One region of the Rhizobium sp. BK098 genome, then DNA from elsewhere that is predicted to be linked to it. Evidence: predicted binding sites of a transcription regulator. Region 1 holds the regulator's gene; the other holds the start of a gene.
What was found. Region 1 encodes PhoB, which activates phosphate uptake and scavenging genes when phosphate is short. Its sites were predicted from a motif close to TGTCATNNANCTGTCAT; they were not measured.
Positions count from the first base shown of each region.

Region 2: the regulator PhoB is predicted to act here: its motif matches at 1,662-1,678, upstream of FHT73_RS02700 (DapH/DapD/GlmU-related protein).

Region 1 covers NZ_JACHYY010000006.1:118,596-122,425, reverse strand. Annotated here, with positions in the region: gene pstB (phosphate ABC transporter ATP-binding protein PstB) at 1-287, shown strand, start outside; gene phoU (phosphate signaling complex protein PhoU) at 339-1,052, shown strand; gene phoB (phosphate regulon transcriptional regulator PhoB) at 1,084-1,767, shown strand; gene FHT73_RS16995 (GcrA family cell cycle regulator) at 1,857-2,393, opposite strand; gene FHT73_RS16990 (aspartate aminotransferase family protein) at 2,818-3,830, shown strand, end outside.
Region 2 covers NZ_JACHYY010000001.1:556,959-560,788, forward strand. Annotated here, with positions in the region: gene recN (DNA repair protein RecN) at 1-1,586, shown strand, start outside; gene FHT73_RS02700 (DapH/DapD/GlmU-related protein) at 1,717-2,349, shown strand; gene FHT73_RS02705 (CDP-diacylglycerol diphosphatase) at 2,371-3,111, opposite strand; gene ligA (NAD-dependent DNA ligase LigA) at 3,457-3,830, shown strand, end outside.

The sequences.
Region 1 (3,830 bases):
GCATCGCCCGCGCCGTCGCGGTCAGTCCGGAGGTCATCCTGATGGACGAGCCATGCTCGGCGCTCGATCCGATCGCGACCGCCAAGGTCGAGGATCTCATCCACGAGCTGCGGGAGAATTTCACCATCGTCATCGTGACGCATTCCATGCAGCAGGCAGCCCGCGTCTCGCAGCGTACCGCAATGTTCCATCTCGGCCATCTGGTCGAGGAGAACGACACCGATAAGATGTTCACCAATCCCGACGATTTCCGCACGCAGGATTACATCATGGGCCGTTTTGGTTGATGATGTCAGGCGCGCGGCTCATTTCACACAGTTCACCTTGAGGATAGAAAAATGGTCTCCACTCACATTCTCTCTGCCTATGACGAAGACCTGAAGTTCCTGACGCGCCGCATTGCTGAAATGGGCGGCCTGGCAGAGCAGATGGTTAGCGACAGCGTACGCGCGCTGGTCAATAGCGACGCTGCCCTGGCCCAGAAGGTCATCTCCGACGACGTCGTTCTCGACCATGCCGAGCGCGAAGTCGGCGACAAGGCGATCGTTACCATCGCCCGCCGTCAGCCGATGGCGGCGGACCTGCGTGAAATCATGGGCTCGATCCGCATTGCATCCGATCTGGAGCGCGTCGGCGATCTCGGCAAGAACACCGCAAAGCGCGTCATCGCCGTCCAGGGCACCGGTGTCCCGCGCCGTCTCGCCCGCGGCATCGAGCATCTCTCCGAACTGGCGCTGAGCCAGCTCAAGGAAGTTCTGGATGTCTACGCGACCCGCTCGCCGGACAAGGCCGTATCGATCCGCGAACGCGACGAGGAAATCGACGCCATGTACACCTCGCTCTTTCGCGAGATGCTGACCTACATGATGGAAGATCCGCGCAACATCACCACCTGCACGCATCTTCTCTTCTGCGCCAAGAACATCGAGCGCATCGGCGACCATGCCACCAACATCGCCGAGACGATCTATTACATGGCGACGGGCGCGCAGCCGGAAGGCGAGCGCCCGAAGGACGATACCGCCAATACCGTCGGCGCAGTGACCGAATAATCCGAAAGCGAAGAAAGGAGACCATAGGCGCATGGTTCCGAGAGTTGCTGTTGTAGAAGACGAGGAAGCGCTCAGCGTTCTGCTGCGCTACAATCTTGAGGCCGAAGGCTTCGAGGTCGACACGATCCTCAGAGGCGATGAGGCCGAGCTGCGTCTCCAGGAGCGCATCCCCGATCTCCTGATCCTCGACTGGATGCTGCCCGGCGTATCGGGCATCGAGCTCTGCCGCCGGCTGCGTATGCGGCCGGAGACTGAGCGCCTGCCGATCATCATGCTGACGGCCCGCGGCGAGGAAAGCGAGCGCGTGCGCGGGCTTTCGACCGGCGCGGACGATTATGTCGTCAAGCCGTTCTCGACGCCGGAGCTGATGGCTCGCGTCAAGGCGATGCTGCGGCGTGCCCGCCCGGAGGTTCTCTCCACGGTGCTGCGTTGCGGCGATATCGAGCTGGACCGCGAAACCCATCGCGTTCACCGCAAGAGCCGCGAAGTGCGGCTGGGGCCGACGGAATTCCGCCTGCTGGAGTTCCTGATGTCCTCGCCGGGCCGCGTCTTCTCGCGTTCGCAGCTGCTCGACGGCGTATGGGGTCACGATATCTACGTCGACGAACGCACGGTCGACGTCCATGTCGGCCGCCTGCGCAAGGCGCTCAACTTCTCCAATATGCAGGATGTCATTCGCACCGTTCGCGGCGCGGGCTACTCCATGGAGGCCTGAGCGGGGATACCCGATCAGGCATCAACATAGCGGCGGAAACAGAAAACGGGCCTCAAGGGCCCGTTTCTTTATCTCAGTCATCAAGCTTCTCAGCCACGCGGCTGGGCCGGCCTACGCCGTTCATGCACCGGCTGGTAGGCCAGGCGCTGATGGTAGGTGCAGTAAGGCGATGAATCTGGGCTCTCATTGCCGCAGAAATGGAAATCGTCCTTCAGCGGATCGCCGACCGGCCACTTGCAGGTGCGCTCCGTCAGTTCCGTCAGGCCGAGGCGGCGGGAGATCGGAACGACGACGTTCGATGCCGGGCGATACTGGATTTCGTTGACGGAATCGATCTCGATCTCTTCCTTCAGCATGGTTGCGCCCTGCTGGCGGGCAACCACCGTGCGGGTAGCAACGCGCGATCCGTAGGTCGCAGCGCGAGGTGCCGCTGCGCTGCGCTTCGGCGTGCGCGCTGCGGTTGTCGCGCCGCCCGCCTTCGCTCGGCCGGGGAGGTTCAGGCGATGCACCTTGCCGATGACGGCATTACGGCTCACGCCACCGAGCTGCGCAGCGATCTGGCTGGCGCTCAATCCTTCGGACCATAGCTTTTTCAGCTTCTCGACGCGTTCGTCTGTCCAATTCATGCCCTGTCTCCGCTGTCGCGTTTCCGATGGCAGAATCCCTCACCATTGCCTCGCATGGTATCGAGGCGCGAAACGCTCTAAAATTGTGGTGACTAGTTCCGCCGCATGCAGTCTAGCAATTGGTTTTTAACCTAGTGTGAGGCTGACTCCGTGACAAGAGTCGCGGGAATCTTGAGGAATCGATTTCGAGGTTTTCCCCAACTTGCTGTCCGGGCGTGGCATTTCTGCCATAGGCGCCGCCCGACGCATCTCTTTTGCCGGCAAGCGTTTTCTCGCACCTGCTAAAACGGCAGTTTTGTTGACATCGCGGTGCAAAACATCAATAGTGCCCAAGCCGCCGCAAGGCGGCATTTTTGATTTTTTCGGACCCGTTTCATCAAATGGAAGCGATCGGTCCTTAAAGTTGTGATCAGGAGATATGGCCATGGCCGAGACCACGCCGCTTTACGACACCTACTTGCGCGCTCCGCTGCGGTTCGAGCGAGGTGAGGGCGTCTGGCTGGTCACTGAGAATGGCGAACGCTACCTCGATTTCGCAGCCGGCGTCGCGGTCAATTCGCTCGGTCATGCTCATCCCCATCTTGTCGCCGAGCTGAAGGCGCAGGCCGACAAGGTCTGGCACCTGTCCAACCTCTATGAGGTGCCCGGCCAGGAGAAGCTGTCGAAGCGGCTGACGGAAGTGACCTTCGCCGACAAGGTGTTCTTCACCAATTCGGGCGCGGAGGCGCTGGAGTGCGCCATTAAGACTGCGAGGCGCTATCAATTCGCCAAGGGGCATCCCGAGAAGTTCCATATCATCACCTTCGAAGGCGCCTTCCACGGCCGCACCATCGCAACGATCGCCGCCGGTGGCCAGGAAAAATATATCGAAGGATTCGGCCCGAAGGCACCGGGCTTCGACCAGGTGCCCTTCGGTGATCTCGACGCCGTCCGCGCCGCCATTACCGATGCGACGGGCGCTATCCTGATAGAGCCGGTGCAGGGCGAGGGCGGTATCCGCCCGGCGACCAACGAATTCCTGCGCGGGCTGCGGGAGATCTGCGATGAGCACGGCCTGCTTTTGATCCTCGACGAAGTACAGTGTGGTGTCGGCCGTACCGGCAAGCTCTTTGCCCATGAATGGTCCGGTATCAAGCCTGACATCATGGCGGTCGCCAAGGGTATCGGCGGCGGTTTCCCGCTCGGTGCGTGCCTTGCGACGGCGGAAGCCGCTTCCGGCATGAAGGCCGGCACGCATGGCTCGACCTATGGCGGCAATCCGCTTGCCATGGCAGTCGGCAATGCGGTTCTCGATATCGTGCTTGCCGAAGGCTTCCTGCAGCATGTGCGCGATGTCTCGCTGGTCTTCCGCCAGGGGCTCGCCTCGCTCAAGGATCGTTTTCCTGACATCATCGAGGACGTTCGCGGTGAAGGCCTGATGCTCGGCATCAAAGCGGC
Region 2 (3,830 bases), on a different contig from region 1:
AGACGGGTGCGGGCAAATCCATCCTGCTTGACAGCCTGTCGCTGGCCCTGGGCGGGCGTGGCGATGGCGGGCTGGTGCGCCATGGCGAAGAGCGCGGCCAGGTCACCGCTGTATTCGATGTCGGCACGCAGCATCCGGCCCGCAAGCTCCTGCGCGAAAACGGCATCGATGATGACGGCGATTTGATTTTCCGCCGCGTTCAATCCGCCGATGGCCGCACCAAAGCCTTTGTCAACGATCAGGCCCTCAGCGTTCAGCTCATGCGCCAGATCGGGCAGCTTCTCGTCGAAATTCATGGTCAGCACGATGACCGTGCGCTCGTCGACACGGATGCGCACCGCATCTTGCTCGATGCTTTCGCTGGCCTCGCTGATGAGGCACAGGAAGTCGGCAGGCTTTACAAGATCTGGCGCGATACCGATCGCACGTTAAGGAAGCACAGAGAGCAGGTGGAGCGGGCTGCCCGCGAGGCCGACTATCTTCGCGCCTCTGTCGAGGAGCTGGGGAAGCTCTCGCCGCAAGATGGCGAGGAGGACGAGCTTGCCGAGACGCGCTCGCGGATGATGAAGGCCGAGCGCATCGCTGGAGATATCGCCGAGGCTTCGGAATTTCTCAACGGCAATGCATCGCCCGTGCCGCATATCGCCTCGCTGGTGCGCCGGCTGGAGCGCAAGAGCCATGAGGCGCCGGGCCTGCTGGAAGATACCGTCGCATTGCTGGACGCCGCTCTCGATCAGCTTTCCAACGCGCAGATGGAGGTCGAAGCCGCGCTGCGCAAGACGGAATACGATCCGCGCGAACTGGAGCGGGTCGAAGAGCGTCTCTTCGCGTTGCGAGGCGCCTCGCGTAAATACTCCGTGCCGGTAACGGAGTTGCCGGCCCTGGCCGCACGCATGATTTCGGATCTCGCCGATCTCGATGCCGGCGAAGAGCGGCTAGCGCGTCTTGCTGCCGAGCTTTCCGCTGCCAAGGCGGATTATGACGTTGCAGCGCGCAGCCTGTCGGAGAAGCGCCGGCAGGCAGGCGAGGCGCTTGCCGCGGCCGTCATGGCCGAATTGCCGGCCCTGAAGCTCGAGCGTGCGCGTTTCATGGTGGAGATATCAAGCGATCCCGAAGCCGGAACGGCCGATGGTATCGATGTCGTCGAATTCCACGTTCAGACCAACCCCGGTACGCGTCCAGGCCCGATCACCAAGGTTGCTTCCGGAGGCGAGCTGTCGCGCTTTCTCTTGGCATTGAAGGTTGCGCTCGCCGATCGCGGCTCGGCGCCGACCCTCGTATTCGATGAAATCGACACCGGCGTCGGCGGTGCGGTAGCGGATGCGATCGGCCAGCGGCTGAAGCGTCTGTCCGATCGCGTGCAGGTGCTGTCGGTCACTCATGCACCGCAGGTCGCCGCTCGCGCCGCAACGCATCTCCTGATCTCCAAGGGACCGGTTGCGGACGGCGCGGAAAAGATTTCCACGCGCGTCGCTACCATGGAGCCGAAGGATCGCACCGAGGAAATCGCCCGCATGCTCGCGGGCGCTTCTGTGACCGAAGAGGCGAGAGCGGCCGCCAAACGCTTGCTGGCCGGCAACGGCTGATCTCGCGACTGTCCATGGAGCAGATATCGGCGACGATCTGCCACGGACATCTCGCTGGGTCTTTCGGCAGTCCTGCGTCACATATCCTTCATCGTCTCCGGCTAGGCAGGCTAGAATCCGGAGACCGTCAATGCACTCGATCGCACAGCCAAATCGCCCCAAAATCGCGGAAACCGTTATCCACCCGACGGCGAATATAAGAGATTCGCGCGTCGGCATGTGCTGTGAGATTTTGGAAGACACGTCTCTGCACACGGTCGAACTTGGGGATTTCTCCTATCTCGGGCCGCGCTGCATCGTCGGTGATTCAACGATTGGAAAATTCTGCGCCATCGCGGCAGAAGTCAGAATCGGCGCTCCCAATCACCCGATGGACCGCCCGTCCATGCATCGCTTCACCTATTGTCCGGAATATTACTCGGCGGACGCCGTACGGGATCATGCGTTTTTCGATCGGCGCAAGCAGGATCGCGCTGTCATCGGCAATGACGTCTGGATCGGTCACGGCGTGATCGTTCTGCCGGGCGTAAAGGTTGGAGACGGTGCGGTGCTTGCAGCAGGCGCTGTCGTCACCAAAGACGTCGAACCCTATACGATTGTCGGCGGTATTCCCGCCAAATTTATTCGAGAGCGGTTTACGCGAACCATCGCAGAGAGGCTTGCGTCCATCGCTTGGTGGGATTGGCCTTTCGAAACCATCATGGCGCGGCTTGCCGATTTTCAGACAAGCGACATTGAGGCCTTTTGCGAGCGCTGGTCTTGATCCGCGTCTGCTCGACATGCATCAGAGCCGGCATTTGGGATCGATCATATCCTCCGCGGACCCGCGGGATTTGTGTGCTTTGTTTATTCTCGCCAGAATATAAAAACCACGCTGTCCGTCGGGCAATACGGCGCCAAAGACGCCGACCACCACGTTTTCCATATTTGAACGGGCGCCATCGATGCCATCCGCAACGAGCTGCAGCGGGTTCAAATCCGAGAGGTCATCCGCCGTATGGAAGGTTGCCCACCAGCCAGCTCGGGTCTTCAAGTCCGTAAACCGGCCGCTTTCAATCTCCGTCACGTGAGCCTTCAAGAGCGCCCTGAAGCGAGGTGTCTCGCACCCCATATGAATGTGAAGCCGATCTTGCGTGCGCCAGCTGGCGGCGTTTATCGCCAGTGCAAAATTCTGTCTCGAAGCCTTCGCTGCACGCGGATCGATTGCCGATAACTCTTTCCACGCTTCCTCAAAGTAGTTCGGCGCTCCTGCGGTCAGAAGGCGAGGGTCCTCGATACCGGGGACGTCGGCGAGGGGCGCAAGAATGGTTCGCTCCTTGTCAGCCGGTTCGCGAAGGACAACGTAGGACGACAGCGGATCCGGCGACTCCACTATCTTGAGGCACGGATATGGCGATCCTGTCAGGGTGGAGTTGATCTCACAAGCTCTAACGACCAGCCCCAAGGCAGAGCGGCTGACGAACGAGCTCATAATCAACACTGCACCGATGAGAGAAATGGAGAGAACGGCAAGACGATACTTCATGCGTGATTTCGAATTTCTGCTGACGATCCGATCATTTCCAGAGGTCTCGCTCTCATAATAACTTATCTTAAATCCCCTGTGATACTCGGGAAAGAGCTGCTGCTCGGGAATTGGAAAGAGAATTCCACCAAGGCTGGCTCGATGCTGATATTTCCCGCACCTGTAACATCAAGAACGGCCGATCATGGCGTAAAGTTGTCGTGAACGCTACCATGACGGTCATTGGCATTCGGTAACTGAAATGCAGATTTTTCCCTTTGTTTTTACGTGCTCCGTGGCGAAAACCGCTTCGCACTTTTTGCGGAAGTGCTCTAAAACATCTCCGAAATCGGGGAGTGTAGATTCATGAGCACCGAACAGAAGCCCGTGGAAGATTTGAGCGAAGAGGAAGCGGCCGCAGCGCTTGCCTATCTGGCTGCAGAGATCGCGCACCATGACGCGCTTTATCATGGCAAGGATGCGCCGGAGATTTCGGATGCTGAGTATGATGCGCTGAAGCGGCGCAATGATGCGATCGAGGCCCGGTTTCCCGCATTGATTCGCGCCGATAGCCCGTCACGCCGGGTCGGTGTCGCACCATCGGAGACCTTTGCACCCGTCGTCCACGCCAGGCCGATGCTCTCGCTCGACAACACCTTCTCGCAAGAAGATGTCGAGGATTTCGTCGCTGGCGTCTATCGTTTTCTCGGTCGCCTGCCTGATAATTCCATCGCCTTTAC